4 regions of the Pseudomonas sp. IT-P12 genome follow, and region 1 is predicted to be linked to each of the others. Evidence: predicted binding sites of a transcription regulator. Region 1 holds the regulator's gene; each other region holds the start of a gene.
What was found. The regulator sigma-54, encoded in region 1, starts transcription at its own class of promoters, with help from an activator protein. The targets are predictions, from matches to a motif close to ANTGGCATNNANNTTGCTNT.
Positions count from the first base shown of each region.

Region 2: a site for sigma-54 is predicted at 3,186-3,205, ahead of glnK (P-II family nitrogen regulator). Genes of this name have one in related genera too.
Region 3: a site for sigma-54 is predicted at 3,936-3,955, ahead of glnA (type I glutamate--ammonia ligase). Genes of this name have one in related genera too.
Region 4: a site for sigma-54 is predicted at 2,538-2,557, ahead of ACM6IM_RS12210 (circularly permuted type 2 ATP-grasp protein). Genes of this name have one in related genera too.

Region 1 covers NZ_CATKPY010000028.1:182,920-187,960, reverse strand. Annotated here, with positions in the region: gene lptA (lipopolysaccharide transport periplasmic protein LptA) at 1-109, shown strand, start outside; gene lptB (LPS export ABC transporter ATP-binding protein) at 109-834, shown strand; gene ACM6IM_RS29180 (RNA polymerase factor sigma-54) at 1,017-2,510, shown strand; gene hpf (ribosome hibernation-promoting factor, HPF/YfiA family) at 2,585-2,893, shown strand; gene ptsN (PTS IIA-like nitrogen regulatory protein PtsN) at 2,906-3,370, shown strand; gene rapZ (RNase adapter RapZ) at 3,373-4,230, shown strand; gene ACM6IM_RS29160 (HPr family phosphocarrier protein) at 4,246-4,518, shown strand; gene ACM6IM_RS29155 (ZIP family metal transporter) at 4,565-5,041, opposite strand, start outside.
Region 2 covers NZ_CATKPY010000024.1:293,165-298,205, reverse strand. Annotated here, with positions in the region: gene ACM6IM_RS22265 (HAD family hydrolase) at 1-111, shown strand, start outside; gene sutA (transcriptional regulator SutA) at 202-525, opposite strand; gene ACM6IM_RS22255 (secondary thiamine-phosphate synthase enzyme YjbQ) at 627-1,052, opposite strand; gene ACM6IM_RS22250 (ammonium transporter) at 1,267-2,604, opposite strand; gene glnK (P-II family nitrogen regulator) at 2,641-2,979, opposite strand; gene ACM6IM_RS22240 (accessory factor UbiK family protein) at 3,398-3,658, shown strand; gene ACM6IM_RS22235 (YifB family Mg chelatase-like AAA ATPase) at 3,853-5,041, shown strand, end outside.
Region 3 covers NZ_CATKPY010000023.1:189,044-194,084, forward strand. Annotated here, with positions in the region: gene glnL (nitrogen regulation protein NR(II)) at 1-800, opposite strand, end outside; gene ACM6IM_RS19160 (DUF4124 domain-containing protein) at 1,031-1,651, opposite strand; gene ACM6IM_RS19165 (DUF4124 domain-containing protein) at 1,648-2,157, opposite strand; gene glnA (type I glutamate--ammonia ligase) at 2,435-3,841, opposite strand; gene thiI (tRNA uracil 4-sulfurtransferase ThiI) at 4,170-5,041, shown strand, end outside.
Region 4 covers NZ_CATKPY010000021.1:699,312-704,352, forward strand. Annotated here, with positions in the region: gene ACM6IM_RS12200 (transglutaminase family protein) at 1-136, opposite strand, end outside; gene ACM6IM_RS12205 (alpha-E domain-containing protein) at 133-1,083, opposite strand; gene ACM6IM_RS12210 (circularly permuted type 2 ATP-grasp protein) at 1,096-2,505, opposite strand; gene ACM6IM_RS12215 (ribonuclease E inhibitor RraB) at 2,901-3,245, opposite strand; gene ACM6IM_RS12220 (hypothetical protein) at 3,450-3,683, opposite strand; gene speE (polyamine aminopropyltransferase) at 3,871-4,746, opposite strand; gene ACM6IM_RS12230 (PLDc N-terminal domain-containing protein) at 5,020-5,041, opposite strand, start outside.

The sequences.
Region 1 (5,041 bases):
GCTCGCCAGCGCCGGCCGTGCCACAGGCACCAACGTGACCGAGTCGCGTCCGCGGATCGACATGGTGATCCAGCCGAAAAAGAAAACCGACGAGCAGAAGGCCCAGTAATGGCAACTCTGAAAGCTCAGCATCTGGCCAAGAGCTACAAGAGCCGCCAGGTCGTGCGCGACGTCAGCCTGTCCATCGACAGCGGTCAGATCGTCGGCCTGCTCGGCCCCAACGGCGCCGGCAAGACCACCTGCTTCTACATGATCGTCGGTCTGGTCCAGGCCGATCAGGGCCGCGTCCTGATCGACGACCTGGACGTCAGCCACCAGCCGATGCACGGCCGTGCGAAGGCCGGTATCGGCTACCTGCCGCAGGAAGCGTCGATCTTCCGCAAGCTCTCCGTTGCCGACAACATCATGGCGATCCTCGAGACGCGCAAGGAACTCGACAAGGCCGGCCGTCGCAAGGAACTGGAAAGCCTGCTGCAGGAATTCCACATCAGCCATATCCGCGACAACCTCGGCATGAGCCTGTCCGGTGGTGAGCGCCGTCGCGTGGAAATCGCCCGCGCACTGGCCACCAGCCCGAAATTCATCCTCCTCGACGAACCCTTCGCCGGTGTGGACCCGATTTCCGTGGGCGACATCAAGCAGATCATTCACCACCTCAAGGCCAAGGGCATTGGCGTGCTGATCACCGACCACAACGTCCGCGAAACCCTGGATATCTGCGAAACCGCCTATATCGTCAACGATGGACAGCTGATCGCCGAGGGCGACTCTGCCACCATCCTGGCCAACGACCTGGTCAAGGAAGTTTATCTGGGCCATGAGTTCCGCCTGTAAGCACTGAGGCCACGGGCTGGGCGGCCGAGCGCTCGTACCGATGAAAAATCAAGATTTTTTTATTGTTACAGCGCTCTAGGCAAACGATGTTATTTCGGGCATATAATTTGCTTATGTTTGGCGCTCCGGCGCCCTGTAGTGGATGGCGCATGCGCGCCGGAATAAGGTGTTAAGCCCCTGCCATGAAACCATCGCTAGTCTTGAGAATGGGCCAGCAGCTGACGATGACACCGCAGCTGCAACAGGCCATCCGCCTGCTCCAATTGTCGACCCTGGACCTGCAACAGGAAATCCAGGAGGCCCTGGAGTCCAATCCGATGCTCGAACGCCAGGAAGAAGGCGACGACTTCGATAACTCCGACCCCATGGCCGACAACGTCGAACACAAGCCCAACACCGAAATCCAGGAACCCTCCTACCAGGAAAGCACGCCGACGGTCGACAACCTCGAGGAAGGCGACTGGAACGAGCGCATCCCCAATGAACTGCCCGTCGACACCGCCTGGGAAGACGTTTACCAGACCAGCGCCAGCAGCCTGCCGAGCAACGATGACGACGAGTGGGATTTCACCACCCGCACCTCGGCCGGTGAAAGCCTGCAAAGCCACCTGCTGTGGCAACTGAACCTGGCGCCGATGTCCGACACCGATCGCCTGATTGCCGTCACCCTGATCGATTGCATCAACAACCAGGGTTACCTGGACGAAACCCTCGAAGAAATCCTCGAAGCCTTCGATCCGGAACTGGACATCGAACTGGACGAAATCGAAGCCGTCCTGCACCGCATCCAGCAATTCGAACCGGCCGGCATTGCCGCCCGCAATCTCGGCGAATGCCTGCTGCTGCAATTGCGCCAGTTGCCCGCCAAGACCCCCTGGCTGGCCGAAGCCAAGCGCCTGGTCAGCGACTACATCGACCTGCTCGGCAGTCGCGACTACAGCCAGCTGATGCGCCGCATGAAACTCAAGGAAGACGAGCTGCGCCAGGTGATCGAACTGGTTCAAAGCCTCAATCCGCGCCCGGGCTCGCAGATCGAGTCCAGTGAAGCCGAATACGTCGTTCCCGACGTGATCGTGCGCAAGGACAACGAGCGCTGGCTGGTGGAACTGAATCAGGAGTCGGTGCCACGGCTGCGGGTCAACGCCCAATATGCCGGTTTCGTGCGCCGCGCCGACACCAGCGCCGACAACACCTTCATGCGCAATCAGTTGCAGGAGGCTCGCTGGTTCATCAAGAGCCTGCAAAGCCGCAACGAAACGCTGATGAAAGTGGCCACCCAGATCGTCGAACATCAGCGCGGTTTTCTGGAATACGGCGACGAAGCCATGAAACCGCTGGTCCTGCATGACATCGCCGAAGCGGTGGGCATGCACGAATCGACGATTTCCCGGGTGACCACGCAGAAATTCATGCATACCCCCCGGGGCATCTATGAGCTGAAATACTTTTTCTCCAGCCATGTCAGCACCTCCGAAGGCGGCGAATGCTCGTCCACGGCGATTCGCGCAATCATCAAAAAACTGGTTGCCGCGGAAAATCAGAAAAAGCCGTTGAGTGACAGCAAGATCGCTGGTTTACTGGAGGCACAAGGCATTCAGGTGGCTCGCCGCACCGTCGCCAAGTACCGCGAATCCCTCGGGATCGCGCCTTCGAGCGAACGCAAGCGGTTGATGTAGGGCCACGCCACAGCGTTCCAGTGGTAGATCATCGGATCTACCGCTTTATGCACTGGCAACGAAGGAGAAGCTGTATGCAAGTCAATATCAGTGGACACCAACTGGAAGTGACCGAACCTCTTCGCACCTACATCGGCGAAAAACTCCAACGACTGGAGCGGCATTTCGACAAGATCACCAACGTGCAGGTCACGATGACGGTCGAGAAGCTGAAGCAGAAAATCGAAGCCACGCTGCATATTCCCGGCAATGAAGTCGTCGCCAACGCGGAACATACCGATATGTACGCGGCGATCGACGCATTGACCGACAAGCTGGATAAACAACTCAAAAAGCATAAGGAAAAGACCCAGAGCCTCCTCCAGGGCGCAACCGGTCGTTAACACCCCCAACCCATGATCCGACTTGAAAGCATCCTGACCCCCGGCCGTTCCCTGGTGAACGTGCCGGGAGGCAGTAAAAAGAAAGCCCTCGAGCAAATTGCCAACCTGATCGCCCGGGAAGTCCCCGATCTGGAGATGCAAGATGTTTTCGAGGCCCTGATAGCCCGTGAAAAACTCGGCTCGACCGGTTTTGGCAACGGCATCGCCATTCCCCACTGTCGGCTCAAAGGTTGTATCTCACCCGTCAGTGCCTTGATGCACCTGGATGCACCCATCGATTTTGACGCCATCGACGGCGCTCCGGTCGACCTGCTGTTCGTTCTGCTGGTCCCGCAAGCCGCTACCGATGCGCACCTTGAATTGCTCCGCCAGATCGCCAGCATGCTCGATCGCAAGGAAGTCCGTGATCGCCTGCGCAGCGCTTCGAGCAATGAAGCCTTGTATCAGGTTGTCCTGGACGAGCAGAACGGGCACTAATCATGCGCTTGATCATCGTCAGTGGCCGTTCCGGCTCAGGTAAAAGTACCGCGCTCGACGTGCTCGAGGACAATGGTTACTACTGCATCGACAACCTCCCGGCAGGGTTGTTGCCGGAACTGGCCGAACGCGCGCTGATCCATACTGAACTGACGCAACCGCTGGTCGCCGTCTCCATCGACGCGCGCAACCTGCCGAGCCATCTCAGCCGTTTCCCCGAACTGCTCGAGGAAGTCCGCAGCCGGCATATCCAGTGCGACGTCCTGTATCTGGATGCCGATGAAGAGACGTTACTCAAGCGCTTCTCGGAAACCCGTCGACGTCACCCGCTGAGCAGCGCCAACCGCTCCCTGGCCGAGGCGATCGAGGATGAGGCCGCCCTGCTGGGGCCGATTGCCGACCTCGCCGACCTCAAGGTCAACACCACCAATCTGAACCTGTATCAGTTGCGCGATACCATCAAGCTGCGCCTGTTGAACCAGCCGGAGCCCGGAACGGCGTTCCTGGTGGAGTCGTTTGGATTCAAGCGCGGCATGCCGGTGGATGCCGACCTGGTGTTCGACGTACGTTGCCTGCCGAACCCTTACTGGAAGCCGGAACTGCGCGAGCAGTCCGGGCTTGATCAACCGGTGGCCGAGTACCTGGCGGCACAGCCGGACGTCGAGGAGATGTTCCAGGACATTTCCACGTACCTGCTCAAATGGCTGCCCCGCTTCGCCGCCAGCAACCGCGCTTACGTCACCATCGCCATTGGCTGCACGGGCGGGCACCACCGCTCCGTCTACCTGACCGAACGTCTGGGCCAGGTCCTGCAAAAATCCCTGAAGAACGTCCAGGTCCGCCACCGCGACCTCAGCTAAAGGATTCACATCGCGATGCCTGCTCTGGAAATCGAAATCATCAACAAGCTGGGCTTGCATGCCCGTGCTTCCGCCAAATTCGTCGGCGTAGCCGGTCAATTCCCTTGCCAGATCAGGGCCGGACGCACACCGACCTCCATGGTCGACGGCAAAAGCATCATGGCCATGATGATGCTCGCCGCCGGCAAGGGCACCAAAATCCATCTAAGCACGGAAGGCGAGCAGGAACAGGAAGCGCTGGATGCGCTGGTGGCGTTAATCAACAACTACTTCGACGAAGGCGAATGAAGTCCGTCCCGTAGCAGCCGGGCACCCGGCTGCTGCATCGTCCGTGTCACGCCAGCGCCGTATCCATCACCATCATCAGGCAAAACCCGATCAGCAACCCGAGACTGGCCAGCTTGTCGTGACCATGGCGGCGCGACTCGGGGATGACCTCATGGGTGACCACCAGCAACATGGCCCCGGCCGCCAGCGCCAGCCCCAACGGCAGGAGCAATTCGGCCAGGCTGACCAGCCAGGCGCACAACAGCGCAAAAACCGGCTCGACCAGCCCTGACGCCGCACCGATCAGGAACGCCTTGCCCCGCGACATTCCTGCTCCGGCCAACACCAGGGCGATCACCAGACCTTCCGGCACATCCTGCAGCGCGATCCCCATGGCCAGGCTGTCGGCGTCGGGCATGCCGCCACCCGCCGACACCCCGACAGCCATACCTTCGGGAATGTTGTGGGCAATGATGGCAAACACGAATAACCAGATCCGTGGCGGAATGACCGGTCGCTCCAGGGTGCCGACGAGCATCTCGGG
Region 2 (5,041 bases), on a different contig from region 1:
TTCAACCCCACGGGCAAAGCGTGGGAAGCCGAGCGTTTGCCCGATGCCCAGGTCCGCAGCCTGACCGAGTTGCCGGCCTTGTTGGCGCGGTGGAACAAGACCTCGGCCTGACACCTGCCTTCCATTGCCTTCAACCGGTTATCCGACCCATGAAAAAGCCCGCAGCGACGGCGGGCTTTTTCAGCAAGCAAGGGCAGACGCTCAGATAGGCCGGCTGCCGTACTTATTGTCAGGCTTCTTGGGCGGATCGGCGACCACATTGGCCTCCACTTCCTGCACCTTGCCGCCGCGCGCCAGGAACTCTTCCATGGCCTTGGCCAAGGCATCGCGCTCCTTGTTCTTGGCTTCCACGCTTGGCAGCTCGTCAACCGACACCGCAGCCTTGGCCTTGCCTTTGGCAGTCGGGGCCGGCGTGTCGTCACCGCTGTCTTCAACGACGTCGTCCGCCGCTGCTTCCAGACCTTCTTCGGTATCGTCCTCGTCACCTACTTCGAGGTCGTCGTTTTCCAGATCATCGTCGCTCATGTTCTACCTCATGACTTGCAAAAAGCAGGTTAGTTATAGTCCAGCTTAGCCATCTGTCGAAGGCTGCCGGAAAAATTCAGTAACCGCTGGTGACCAGCGGTTCATGCCCCTTCACCGTGCAAGGTGGCGAGGACTTTACGAGCACCGCCATGATCTCGGTGCTCGCCCAGATAAACGCCTTGCCAGGTGCCCAACGCCAGCCTGCCTGCCGAAACCGGCAAACTGAGCTGACAGCCAAGTACGCTGGCCTTGAAGTGCGCCGGGAGGTCGTCCAGGCCTTCGTCGTTATGCTCATAGCCGTCTGTGCCTTGTGGGATCAGACGATTGAAAAACCGTTCGAAGTCGCGACGTACCGCCGGATCGGCGTTCTCGTTGATGGTCAACGACGCCGAGGTATGCTGCAGCCACAAATGCAACAGACCGACCCGGCATGCCTTGAGTTCAGGCAGGCCGGCGAGTAACTCGTCCGTTACCAGATGAAAGCCCCGGGGCCTTGCCCGCAGGGTAATCAGAGTCTGTTGCCACATACAGTTCTCCGCACGTTCGGGGCGCATTCTAGCGCGCTCTGGGAAAAAACAAAGACCCTAATATTCCTTCAATCACGTAAGTGATTGACCGTAAAAAAACGCCCACTGCAAACGCTATAAAACAGGTACGAAAAAACCTTTCAGCAGTATCTTCACTGACAAATCCCGGGCAAAAAAATGCCCGGCAAGCCGGGCAGTTTTTTTGTTGCGCGTTTTACAGGTTGTAGCCGCGCTCGTTGTGAAGCGCCAGGTCGATGCCGACAGCCTCTTCTTCTTCGGTGACACGCAAGCCCATGACAGCGTCCAGCACCTTGAGGATGATGTAGGTGACGATCGCTGTGTAGATAACGGTGAAGCCCACGCCTTTGCACTGGATCCAGACTTGTGCGGCGATGTCGGTGACGGTGCCGAAGCCACCCAGGGACGGTGCGGCGAACACACCGGTCAGGATCGCGCCGAGGATACCGCCGATACCGTGCACGCCGAAGGCGTCCAGGGAGTCGTCATAACCGAGTTTGCGTTTCAGGGTGGTGGCGCAGAAGAAGCACACCACGCCCGCTGCCAGGCCGATCACCAGCGCGCCCATCGGGCCCACGGTGCCAGCGGCCGGAGTGATGGCGACCAGGCCGGCGACCACACCCGAAGCGATACCCAGTGCACTTGGTTTGCCGTGGGTGACCCACTCGGCGAACATCCAGCCCAGTGCAGCGGCGGCGGTCGCGATCTGGGTGACCAGCATCGCCATGCCGGCGGTGCCGTTGGCGGCGGCGGCGGAACCGGCGTTGAAACCGAACCAGCCGACCCACAGCATGGCGGCGCCCATCAGGGTGTAACCCAGGTTATGCGGAGCCATCGGAGTGGTCGGGAAGCCTTTACGCTTGCCAAGCACGATGCACGCGACCAGACCGGCGATACCGGCGTTGATGTGCACCACGGTGCCGCCCGCGAAATCGAGCACGCCCCAGTCCCACATCAGGCCGCCGTTGCCGGACCAGACCATGTGTGCAATCGGTGCATACACCAGGGTGAACCAGATGCCCATGAACACCAGCATCGCGGAGAACTTCATGCGCTCGGCGAAGGCACCGACGATCAGCGCCGGGGTGATGATGGCGAAGGTCATCTGGAAGGTGATGAACACCGCTTCAGGGAACAACGCCGCCGGGCCGGTCAGGCTGGCTGGCGTGACGCCGGCGAGGAAGGCCTTGCCCATGCCACCGAAGAAGGAGTTGAAGTTGACGACGCCCTGCTCCATGCCCGTGGTGTCGAACGCGATGCTGTAGCCATAAATGACCCACAGGATGCTGATCAGACCGGTAATGGCGAAGCACTGCATCATCACGGAAAGAATGTTTTTCGAGCGAACCATACCGCCGTAGAACAGCGCGAGGCCGGGAATGGTCATGAACAGCACCAGGGCTGTCGAGGTCAGCATCCAGGCGGTGTCGCCGGAATTGAGGACTGGGGCTGCCACTTCGTCTGCCGCCATGGCCAGGCTTGGCATTACGATGGACAACAGGGCTCCTAGCCCTGCGAATTTACGCAGAGTCATATTGTTTTCTCCTGGGGCGTTGGGGTTTGTGGCGGCTTAGATTGCGTCGGTATCGGTTTCGCCGGTACGGATGCGAATCGCCTGTTCCAGATTGACCACGAAGATCTTGCCGTCACCGATCTTGCCGGTGTTGGCGGCCTTGGTTATCGCCTCGATAACCCGGTCGAGATCCTTGTCGTCAATGGCGACATCAATCTTCACCTTTGGCAGGAAATCGACCACGTACTCCGCGCCGCGATACAGCTCGGTGTGACCCTTCTGCCGACCGAAGCCTTTGACTTCAGTGACGGTAATGCCCTGCACGCCGATCTCGGACAACGACTCGCGCACGTCGTCCAACTTGAACGGCTTGATGATGGCAGTGACTAGCTTCATGAAAACTCTCTCCCGAATTGGTGGACTTGCCCCAGGAAAACAAACCCGTCTCAAGTCTAAGCGCAGTGCCTGGCTTTGTAACGCATCGTCGGCCTTACCTGCCCGTCCGACGCCAGCTAACCGCTCCGCGCGAAACACTTCCCCCGTTCCGCTTGGCGCACTGCATTCGTCACAGCGACTGCATCAGTGCATGGGTTACTACCGACTAAGCAGAAAGCTTGCCAGCTCGGCAAAAACCCCGGAATTCAATCGCTTGCCCGCATCAATAGGCCGTTGCGCTTTGATGGCCCGGCTTATACGCACAACAACGGTGCGTTGCCGTCCGTCCGTATGCGCGAAAAGCGTGCAGGACCAGTGGTCGGAATGGGCTTGGGACGCTGCGTGATACACTGCGGGCCTCGTTTACAGGACATTGCCCATGCTTGCGCCCAAAGACTTCCTCGACGCCCTGACCGGCACCGCCTCCCGTCTCTTCAGCGGCGACACGCCGCTGCCGAAAAGCGAAATCGAAAGCCAGTTCAAGATGCTGCTGCAAAGCGCCTTCAGCAAACTGGACCTGGTGAGCCGCGAAGAATTCGACAGCCAGATGGTCGTCCTTGCGCGCACCCGCGCCCGCCTGGAGGCGCTTGAAACCAAGGTCGCGGAAATGGAAGCGAAGCTGACCCCGCCAACCGAATGAAACTCGCGAGCGTGCCCGCTTGTACAGGGGCCTGCCTCGCTGATCGATCCAATTGAGCCTGCGTACCCCACCAGAACCGGCGCGCAACATCCTGCGAAACTTTGCCTTCGCTGTTGCCGCCCGAACCCCTGGCCCCCGTCTACCCTTAAAAAAAGCCGCAGGAAGCGGCCGTCTTATTTGCTCAAGGAACGACCATGTCCCTCTCCATCGTCCACAGCCGCGCCCAAGTCGGCGTGGATGCGCCTGCCGTTACCGTTGAAGTTCATCTGGCCAATGGTTTGCCGTCGTTGACCATGGTGGGTTTACCGGAGGCGGCGGTAAAGGAGAGTAAGGATCGCGTGCGCAGCGCGATCATCAATTCGGGGCTGCAGTTTCCGGCGCGGCGGATCACGCTGAATCTGGCGCCGGCAGACTTGCCCAAGGATGGCGGGCGGTTCGATCTGGCGATTGCCCTGGGGATTCTATCGGCGAGCGTGCAAGTGCCGACCTTGACCCTGGACAACGTAGAATGCCTGGGCGAACTGGCGTTGTCCGGCGAAGTCCGGCCCGTTCGCGGGGTGTTGCCGGCGGCGCTCGCGGCGCGCAGGGCCGGGCGTACGCTGGTGGTGCCCCGGGCGAATGCCGAAGAGGCGTGTCTGGCGTCGGGATTGAGGGTGATTGCGGTGGATCATCTGCTGCAGGCGGTGGCGCATTTCAACGGGCATACACCGGTTGAGCCTTATGCCTCGGACGGTCTGATCCACGCCGCCAAACCCTATCCCGACCTCAGCGAAGTGCAAGGCCAACTGGCGGCCAAGCGCGCGCTGCTGATTGCGGCAGCGGGGGCGCATAACCTGCTGTTCAGTGGACCGCCGGGCACGGGCAAGACCCTGCTCGCCAGCCGATTGCCGGGCTTGCTGCCACCCCTGGCCGAGCATGAAGCCCTGGAAGTCGCAGCGATTCAGTCAGTGGCCAGCGGCGCACCGCTGACCCATTGGCCGCAACGACCATTTCGCCAGCCCCATCACTCGGCGTCCGGTCCGGCGCTGGTCGGGGGCAGTTCAAAACCGCAGCCGGGCGAAATTACCCTGGCCCATCATGGCGTGCTGTTTCTCGATGAACTGCCGGAGTTTGATCGCAAGGTGCTGGAGGTGCTGAGAGAGCCGCTGGAGTCCGGGCATATCGTGATTGCCCGGGCCAGGGAACGCGTGCGCTTTCCGGCGCGCTTTCAGTTGGTGGCGGCGATGAACCCTTGCCCCTGCGGCTATCTTGGCGAGCCCACAGGCCGGTGTTCGTGCACGCCGGACATGGTGCAGCGCTACCGCAACAAACTGTCGGGGCCGCTGCTGGATCGCATCGACTTGCACCTGACCGTGGCCCGGGAAGCCACGGCGCTGAATCCGG
Region 3 (5,041 bases), on a different contig from region 1:
ATGCGGCCCAGGCGCAGCTCGTTCTGGCTGCTGATGGCCTGCATCGCGTTGCGCACGATGTTCAACACCGCCTGGATCATCTGTTCGCGGTCGATCAGTACGTCGGGAATGCTCGGGTCGTAGTCGCGCACCAGGGTGATGCAACCCTGGCTTTCGGCCTCGACCAGGTGGCAGACCCGTTCCAGCACTTCATGGACGTTGCACATGGCCAGCGATGGCAGCTTGTTGGAACCGAGCATGCGGTCCACCAGATTGCGCAGGCGATCGGCCTCTTCGATGATGACGTTGGTGTAGTCGCGCAGGCTTTCTTCCGGCAACTCGCGGGCCAGCAACTGCGCGGCGCCGCGAATGCCGCCCAGTGGGTTCTTGATTTCATGGGCCAGGCCGCGCACCAACATCTTGCTGGTTTCCTGCTTCGACAGTTGGGCCTCTTCCTTGGTGATCCGCAGCAGGCGGTCACGGGGGTGCACCTCCAGCAGCAACAGCGTGGCGCCGTTGGCCAGGATCGGCGTCACCGCATAATCGACGGTCAGGGTCTGGCCGGTGAGGGCGGTGAGCATCGCTTCGCGCTTGGTAAAAGGGTGCGCCTGCTCGACCGCCTGGCGCAGGGAATTCAGCGCTTCGGTGGACTCGGTGAACAGTTCGCTGATGAACTGCCCATGGCTGCGCTGGCCGCTGATGGCCAGGAGCATCTCCGCTGCCGGGTTCATGTACTCGAGGCGCAGTTCGGCGTCGAGCAGAATGGTGGCGGTGGTCAAGTTGTCGAGTAGCAATCGATGCAGTGCGTCGCTAATGGTCATCAGGACCTCTTTTGGAGCAGGGCGCGCGCATGAATACAGCGCTGATGTACGGAAAATGCAAAAACCAAACCAAGGCTCCGAAAAGAAGCGTTTGACGCCTGAAACGGGCGTTCTACGCTCAATGTTGTGGCGTTATGCCAGCTTGAGCGGGTATTTTCGAACCAAAATGGGCTGACTGATGGGGGCGGTGCATGCATTTGCACCAACATAGTGCGCCAAGCTGAACGGCGTTAAAAGAAGCGCAGGAACGGATTCTTTTCCTCCGGCGGCTTGTCCTTGAGTGGGCATTCCGGTCGCTGGCCGTAGTCGGTCAGTGTGCATGGCTGGGTTTTGCGTTTTTGCGCCAGGGAGATGCGCTGCATGTGAAAGGGCTGATTGGCCGTGCGCTCGACCGTTCGGCCCTGTTCATCGAGGATCTCGATGGACAGCTGATGGCTGCCCCGGTCGATGTTGCTCAAGGCGAATACCGGACTGGGGCCGGGTTCGGCGGTGGGCTGGCCGTCGAGCAGCAGGCGGTAGCGGTGACCCGGTTGCAGGCCGGGTTCGCTGGTGATGCTGACGATCAGTTCGCCGGCACTGCTGCGGATCGTGGCGTCCGGCTCGGGCACCAGCACCCTGAGCATGTCGTAGTGGAGCGCGGGCCTGGCGGCGGCTTTTTTCTCGGCCTTCAGCGGCGCGGCGCCAGTCGGGTTGGCGGACATGCGGTTGCTCGTCGCCAGGGGCACGCGCTTGGCGTTGCCGGTGCCGGGCTGGTCGGTAAAGACCCGGTTGCCCTGGGCATCGACATAGGTGAACACCTCGGCCGACGCTGGCAGCACGACCAGGCAGGCGATCAGCAGCCACCCGTTCACGGTGTGTGGACCCGCTGCAGGGTGAAGGTCACGCTGGGGCTCTGCTGGATGACGTTTTCCCCGTCGATCACCTGAACCGCCAGGTTGTGGGTGCCGCGATCGACATTGACCAGTTGCAGGATCGGCACGTTGCTCGGCTGGCCGTACGGCTGGTCGTCCAGCAGCAGCCGGAATAGATGGGGCCCTTGCAGCCTGGGCTTGATCAGAACGTTGACCGTGAACGTACCATTGTTGGCGCGCAGGGCTTCGCTGGTCGGCAGGTTGGTCAGTTCCAGCACCTCGTAGGCGCCGAGGGGCCGCTCACGGCTGGAGGTTTCGACCGGTGGCGCCGGGGGTGCCTGGCGCTCGACGCTATTGAGGGGCGGCAATTCGACCGGCTCGGCTTTGACGCCGTCGGGCGGTTGATTGCTGTAGGCGGTGTTGCCGGCGGCGTCGGTGTACTTGTAGATCTGCGCGGCGACGGGCAGGGCGACCAACAGCAGGATGAACAGAAAACCACGACCCATAAAATCGACCAGAAGCGAGAGCGTTGGCTTGCAGCATAGGTCAGGGTGGGCGATTGGCCCAAGTTGTTATCAATCGGACCGACATCTTCAGAACCCTGTGGGAGCGGGCTTGCTCGCGAATGCGGTGTATCAGTCGACATCAACGTAGCTGGCACACCGCATTCGCGAGCAAGCCCGCTCCCACAGGGTTTTGTATGCCCAGTAAAAATACGGGCATAAAAAAGGCCTCCCGAAGGAGGCCTCTTTTCGTCACGCCGCTTGCGCAGGCGTCAACGGATCAGCAGCTGTAGTACAGGTCGTATTCCAGCGGGTGTACGAAGGTGCGGACCTTGATTTCTTCTTCGCTTTTCAGAGCGATGTAAGCGTCGATGAAGTCGTCGGAGAACACGCCGCCCTTGGTCAGGAACGCACGGCCCTTGTCCAGTTCTTCCAGGGCTTCTTTCAGGCTGCCGCAAACTTGTGGGATCTCTTTCGCCTCTTCAGGCGGCAGGTCGTACAGGTTTTTGTCAGCCGCGTCGCCAGGGTGGATCTTGTTCTGGATGCCGTCCAGGCCAGCCATCATCAGTGCAGCGAACGCCAGGTACGGGTTGGCTGCTGGATCCGGGAAGCGTGCTTCGATACGGCGGGCTTTAGGGCTCGACACGTAAGGAATACGGATCGAAGCCGAACGGTTACGCGCCGAGTAGGCCAGCATGACAGGGGCTTCGAAGCCTGGCACCAGACGCTTGTAGGAGTTGGTGGCCGGGTTGGTGAAGCCGTTCAGGGCCTTGCCGTGCTTGATGATGCCGCCGATGAAGTACAGGGCGGTGTCGGACAGGCCGGCATAGCCTTCGCCTGCGAAGGTGTTCTTGCCATCTTTCCAGATGGACATGTGAACGTGCATGCCCGAGCCGTTATCGCCGTACAGAGGCTTAGGCATGAAGGTAGCGGTACGGCCGTAGGCGTCGGCAACGTTGTGCACAACGTACTTCAGGGTCTGGGTTTCGTCGGCTTTCTTCACCAGGGTGTTGAACTTGACGCCGATTTCGTTCTGGCCGGCAGTTGCCACTTCGTGGTGGTGAACTTCGACGGTCAGGCCCATTTCTTCCAGTGCGTTGCACATGGAGGTACGGATTTCGTGGTCGTGGTCAAACGGCGGAACCGGGAAGTAGCCGCCTTTGACGCCTGGACGGTGGCCTTTGTTGCCGCCTTCCACGTCCTGGTCGGACATCCACGAACCTTGTTCGGAGTAGATCTTGAACATGGAACCGGAGATGTCGGACTTGAATTTCACCTGGTCGAAGATGAAGAATTCTGGCTCCGGGCCGGCGAATACGGTGTCACCGATGCCGGTGGACTTCAGGTACTCTTCGGCGCGCTTGGCGATCGCACGTGGGTCGCGATCGTAGCCTTGCATGCTCGAAGGTTCGATGATGTCGCAGACCAGGATCAGGGTCGGCTCTTCGGTGAACGGGTCCAGAACGGCGGTTTCGTCGTCTGGCAGCAGGATCATGTCGGAAGCTTCGATGCCTTTCCAGCCAGCAATGGAGGAACCGTCGAACATTTTGCCGACTTCGAAGAAGTCTTCATCCAGCGCATCGCGAGCCGGCATGGTCACGTGGTGCTGAGTGCCGCGGGTGTCCGTGAAGCGCAGATCAATCCACTTGACGTCATGATCTTTAATGAGTTGAACCGACTTCGACATACTGTCCTCCGGGTGGCTTAGGGCGGGTAGTGGATGCCCTTAGATATGTGTGATGCCGGCGCGAATACTCTGCCAAGGCAACCTGCCTCACAAGGGAGCAAATTGCATGCCAGTGCCCCAGCATGGGTTTTTTGCTTCAATTTCACGCTTATAAAGGCTTGCGGAGGCGAATCCGGAAAAATCTCGCCCTACAATGTGGCGCCCGGATTCGCAAATGACCTGTTTTGGTGCGTGTAAAACCTTCTGCACATTAACTGGTTAAACCTTGAGCAATTTCCGCTATAATCCGCGCCCCCCTTTTTCGGCTGGCCCAGCGCGCGCTGTTTTCATGAAACTAATCGTAAAAGTCTTCCCCGAGATCACCATCAAGAGCCGCCCGGTACGGATGCGTTTCATCCGCCAGTTGGCCAAGAACATCCGTGCCGTGCTCCGCGACCTGGACCCGGCTGTGGTGGTGAACGGCGTGTGGGACAACCTCGAGCTGGAAACCCGCGTCAGCGACCCCAAGGCCCTGAAAGAGATGGGCGAGCGCCTGAGCTGCATGCCGGGCATCGCGCACTTCCTGCAGATCGACGAATACCCGCTGGGCGATTTCGACGACATCGTCGAAAAGTGCAAGCAGCATTACGGCGATGCGCTGGCCGGGAAGATCTTCTCGGTGCGTTGCAAGCGCGCCGGCAAGCACCCGTTCAGCTCGATCGACATCGAGAAGTACGTGGGCAGCCAGTTGCGACGCCAGTGCGGTGCCGCCGGGATCGACCTGAAAAAGCCGGAAATCGAAGTCCGCATCGAAGTTCGCGACCAACGGTTGTTCGTCATCCACAGCCAGCACAATGGCATTGGCGGTTATCCGCTGGGGGCGCTGGAGCAGACGCTGGTGCTGATGTCGGGCGGTTTCGACTCGACGGTCGCCGCCTACCAGATCATGCGGCGCGGGCTGATGGCGCATTTCTGCTTCTTCAATCTGGGCGGACGTGCCCACGAACTGGGCGTCATGGAAGTCGCGCATTTCATCTGGAAGAAGTACGGCAGCTCGCAACGCGTGTTATTTGTCAGTGTGCCGTTCGAGGAAGTGTTGGGCGAAATTCTCGGAAAAGTCGATAACAGTCATATGGGCGTCGTATTGAAGCGTATGATGTTGCGCGCTTCCTCCCGGATTGCCGATCGACTGCACATCGACGCGTTGGTCACCGGTGAGGC
Region 4 (5,041 bases), on a different contig from region 1:
GGCGCGGCAGGTCGAGCTGCCAGCTGAGCACGTGCTGGCGCTCGCTGTCGTGGGGCGTCAGGCGCAGGTATTGGATGCTGGCTCGGACCTGATCTTCGTAGTGATAGGTGGTCTCGTGACTAATGGAAAGTCTCATGCAGCCTCCAGGTAGGAACTGTGTATGGCGTTACCCAACTGGCGCACCAGCGGGATGAACTCGGTCAGCCAGGCGTGCAGGCCTTCGTCGAGGATTTCGTTGATGCCGGTGTAGCGCAGGCGGGCGTCCATTTCCGCTGCCAGGCGTTGCGCGGGACGACCGTTGGCACCCGGCAGTTGCGCGAGGATCTGGTCGATTTCCTCGGTGCAGGCGCGCAGGGAGCGCGGTACGTCGACGCGCAGCAACAGCAACTCGGCGACATGCCGGGCGCCGGGTGCGTCGCGGTAGATCTCGGTGTAGGCCTCGAACGACGACAGCGCCCGCAACAATGCACTCCACTGGTAATACGCGTGAGCCGTGCCGTCGCTGACCGCTTCGGCCTGGTCGCCGGCCATCTCGTAGCGGGCGTCGAGCAGGCGCAACGTGTTGTCGGCGCGCTCGATGAAGGTGCCCAGGCGAATGAAGCGGAAGGCGTCGTTGCGCATGATCGTGCCGTAGGACGCGCCGCGAAACAGGTGCGAACGTTCCTTGATCCATTCGCAGAAACGGCTCATGCCATAACGACTCAAGCCCTGTTCGGCGATGCCGCGAATTTCCAGCCAGGTGGCGTTGATGTTTTCCCACATGTCGGCGGTGATTCGCCCACGTACCGCATGGGCGCTGGCCCGCGCCGCACCCAGGCAGCTGTAGATGCTCGCCGGGTTGGCCGCGTCCAGCGCAAAAAAATGCAGCAGGCGTTCGGCATGCAACTCGCCGTGACGCTCCAGGTAGTCGTCCAGGGTGCCGGTGATCAGCAGCGGCATCGCCAGTTCATGCAGGCCATCACCGCGGCCATCCTGTGGCATCAGCGACAGCGAATAACTGATGTCGAGCATCCGGGCGAGGTTTTCCGCCCGCTCCAGGTAGCGCGACATCCAATACAAATCCGAGGCAGTTCTACTTAACATGGCAGGCTTCCTTCAATCCTCGACCACCCAGGTGTCCTTGGTTCCGCCGCCCTGGGAGGAGTTCACCACCAGGGAACCTTCACGCAAGGCGACACGGGTCAGACCACCGGGCACAACCCGGGTTTCGCGGCCAGACAATACAAACGGACGCAGGTCGATATGGCGCGGGGCAATGCCGTTTTCGACAAAGGTCGGGCAGGTCGACAGGGACAACGTCGGTTGCGCGATGTACGCGTGGGGCTTGGCCTTGATGCGCGCGCGGAACGATTCGATTTCCGCCGCCGTCGCCGCTGGCCCCACCAGCATCCCGTAACCGCCGGAGCCCTGGGTTTCCTTGACCACCAGGTCCGGGAGGTTGGCCAGGACATGGGAAAGCTCGGAAGGATTGCGACACTGGAACGTCGGGACGTTCTTCAGGATCGGCTCTTCGTCGAGGTAGAAACGGATCATGTCGGTGACAAACGGATACACCGACTTGTCGTCGGCCACGCCGGTGCCGATGGCGTTCGCCAGCACCACGTTGCCGGAACGGTAGGACGACAGCAGTCCCGGGACGCCGAGCATGGAGTCGGGGTTGAACGCCAGCGGATCGAGGAACGCGTCGTCGAGCCGACGGTAGATCACATCGACCGCCTTGGGCCCGTCCGTGGTGCGCATGAACACCTTGTCATCACGCACGAACAGGTCCGCGCCCTCCACCAGCTCAACCCCCATTTCCCGGGCCAGAAACGCGTGCTCGAAAAAGGCACTGTTGAAGCGGCCCGGCGTCAGCACCACCACGCTCGGGTTATCGATCGGGCTGGAGCTTTTCAGGGTGTCGAGCAACAGGTTCGGGTAGTGGTCGATCGGCGCGATGCGCTGGGTCGAGAACAACTCGGGGAACAGGCGCATCATCATCTTGCGGTCTTCGAGCATGTAGCTCACACCGCTGGGGGTGCGCAGGTTGTCCTCGAGCACGTAGTAGGTGCCGTCGCCATCGCGCACCAGATCGACCCCGGAAATATGGGAGTAGATATCCCGGTGCAGATCCAGGCCTTGCATCGCCAACTGGTACTGTTCGTTGGCCAGCACCTGTTCCGCCGGAATGATGCCGGCCCGGATGATGCGCTGCTCGTGGTACAGGTCGGCGAGGAACATGTTCAACGCCTTGACTCGCTGGATGCAGCCGCGCTCGACAATCCGCCATTCGCTGGCCGGGATGCTGCGCGGAATGGTGTCGAAGGGAATCAGGCGCTCGGTGCCCTGCTCGTCCCCATAGAGCGTGAAGGTAATTCCGGCGCGATGAAACAGCAGATCGGCCTCGCGTCGCCGTTGAGCCAGCAGCTCGTCAGGCGTTTCAGCCAGCCAACGGGCAAACTCCCGGTAATGCGGGCGGACCTGGCCGCCGGCATCGTACATCTCATCGTAATAGGTGCGGATCATGCCGTACTCCTTGTCACCCGGACTGACAGGCCTTCGCAAGGCCCGTGCCATCGGCATAAACGCTTTCATATCAATCGGTTGGAAAACCGCCCCGGCTACGCCGCACCATTCCTGTGCGCCAAATGCCCCAACCTGATCATCCCCGCTTCATTGCAAAGCAATGCTGTCGTCTATCAGCAGCATAGCCAGAGTTGATTTCACTGCCCGGCCGTGGATGCGGATAATCCACTCATTCGCTGGAAATGCTCACCGAACTTCCCTTTTAGCCGCCTGCCCAGGCGGCTTTTTTTTGTTCGGCATTCTTGTTTCAGGATTTTGCCAATACGCTTTTGCGCCGCGCACGAACGAAAACGGCCAACCCGAAGGTCAGCCGTTGTTGGCTACTGTTCATGATGTCAGGCGAGTCGCCCTCGTACCTCCTGCTTGACGCCCCATCCTTCGATAATGCCGCCCAACGGCTCGACCACAGCCTCGAAATCCTGCTCAAAGTCGCCAATGCCGTCATAGGTGGCGTACATCACCTTGCTCAGCTCCAGGGACCACGCACCGTCGTCCCGAGCGCTGACCTGTGCATTCAAGGATTCACCACAGTAATGCCCCGCCGCCCTGCGTGCCCGCTCCTCGTCCGGGAAAATGGCGTAGAACTCGATGGGATGGAATCGGGAAAAATCGAAACCGCCTTCTTTCATGCGGCGCAGCACCGAGCTGCTGATGTCTTCTTGATAGGCTTCTGTGCTCATGAAACGTCCTCCTCAAACCGATGGATAGACTTTCCGTACTCCCGACGCCCGCATCCTGAAAACGCGAGCACTGCGATGGGAAACAAGCATGTAGCTGACAAGACCAGACCTTAGCGATCCATTCGCTGATCTCGCTTGCAGATTAGCCCTTTGTCAGCGGCGCTGCCAAGGTCTGGTTGTGACACAGGTGTGCCTGGAGGTGTATCAGACGGGAGTGATGCCGAGGATTTGTATGCTGTTCTGGGTCTTGAGATCTTTTACGCTCGCATCCGCCGTTCGCCCTTCCAGATCGTTCAGATCCAGCTCGGCGGCGACGGGCAGGAGCCGGGCCTTGATGAGCTTGGCGGCTTGCTCGTTATCCGGGCATTCGCTGCACTCAAAGGTTTCATCGACTGTTTCGCCGTGATCATCCACGAAAGTGATCTTCCACTTTTGCATCAAAGCCTCCTCGAACAAACCCGTATGTGGGTTCACCTTCATCTGGACTGGTGCTCTGGATGATCGTTCACAAAAAAAGCGGTGGGAGCGAGCCTGCTCGCGATAGCGGTGTCCATTCAGAATCAATGGGACAGAAAGGTCGCTATCGCGAGCAGGCTCGCTCCCACAGGGAATTGCCCGTAAAGCCTTAGTCGTTGCTCGGCTTGTTCACCGCCTGCAGGACGTATTGCGGCAGCGCAAAGGCGCCGAGGTGGATTTCCGGGTTGTAGTAGCGGGTGACGATGCCGCTGCCGGCGAAGCGCTGTTGCAGGGTTTCGCGGGACAATTTGCGGTAGGCGGTGTTGGTCGCCCCCCAGGCGAAGGTCATGGAACCGCCGATGTAGGTCGGTACCGCCGCCTGGTAGAAGTGCCAGTCAGGGAACAGGCTGCGCAGGCGGCCGGCGGTGGTTTTGACTTCCTCGATCTGCATGAACGGCGTGCCGTTCTGGGTCACCAGGATGCCGCCTTCGTTCAGGCAGCGATGGCAGGCCTGGTAGAAGTTTTCCGAGAACAGCACTTCGCCCGGGCCGATCGGGTCGGTGGAATCGGAAATGATCACGTCGAACTTTTCGGTGGTGGTGGCGACGAAACGCATGCCGTCGTCGATCACCAGGTTCAGCCGTGGATCCTCGAAGGCGCCTTTGGAGTGGTTCGGCAGGAATTCCTTGCACATGTCGACCACGGTGCCGTCGATCTCGACCATGGTGATGTGCTCGACGCTGCCATGCTTGGCCACTTCACGCAGCATGCCGCCGTCGCCGCCGCCGATGATCAGCACGCGCTTGGCGCGGCCGTGCGCCAGGATCGGCACGTGGGTGAGCATTTCGTGATAAATGAATTCGTCGGCTTCGGTGGTCTGGATCACGCCATCCAGCGCCATGACCCGGCCCATGCGCGGGTTTTCGAAGATCACCAGGTGCTGGTGTTCGGTGCGCACTTCGTGCAGCAGTTTTTCCATGCGAAAACGCTGGCCGTAGCCTTCGTAAAGGGTTTCCAGGTACTCGCCGGTCGGGGTGGTGCTCATGGGAAGTGCTCCGATGAATGCGGGTGGCAACGGACGGTTACCCGCCCATGATGGCCAATCGATCCGCTCGATTGGCCGGGAAAGGCGCGCATTCTACGTTGCGGAAGATGACAGGTCGAACCTTCCTCAATCAGTTTTACGCAGAACAATGTGGGAGCGGGCTTGCTCGCGAATGCGGTAGATCAGCGAACTTCCGTAGCGACTGTCATGCCGTATTCGCGAGCAAGCCCGCTCCCACAGGTTCAGTGTTTACACGGGGCTAGCGTGAGCGAATCAGATCCGCACATTCCCACGT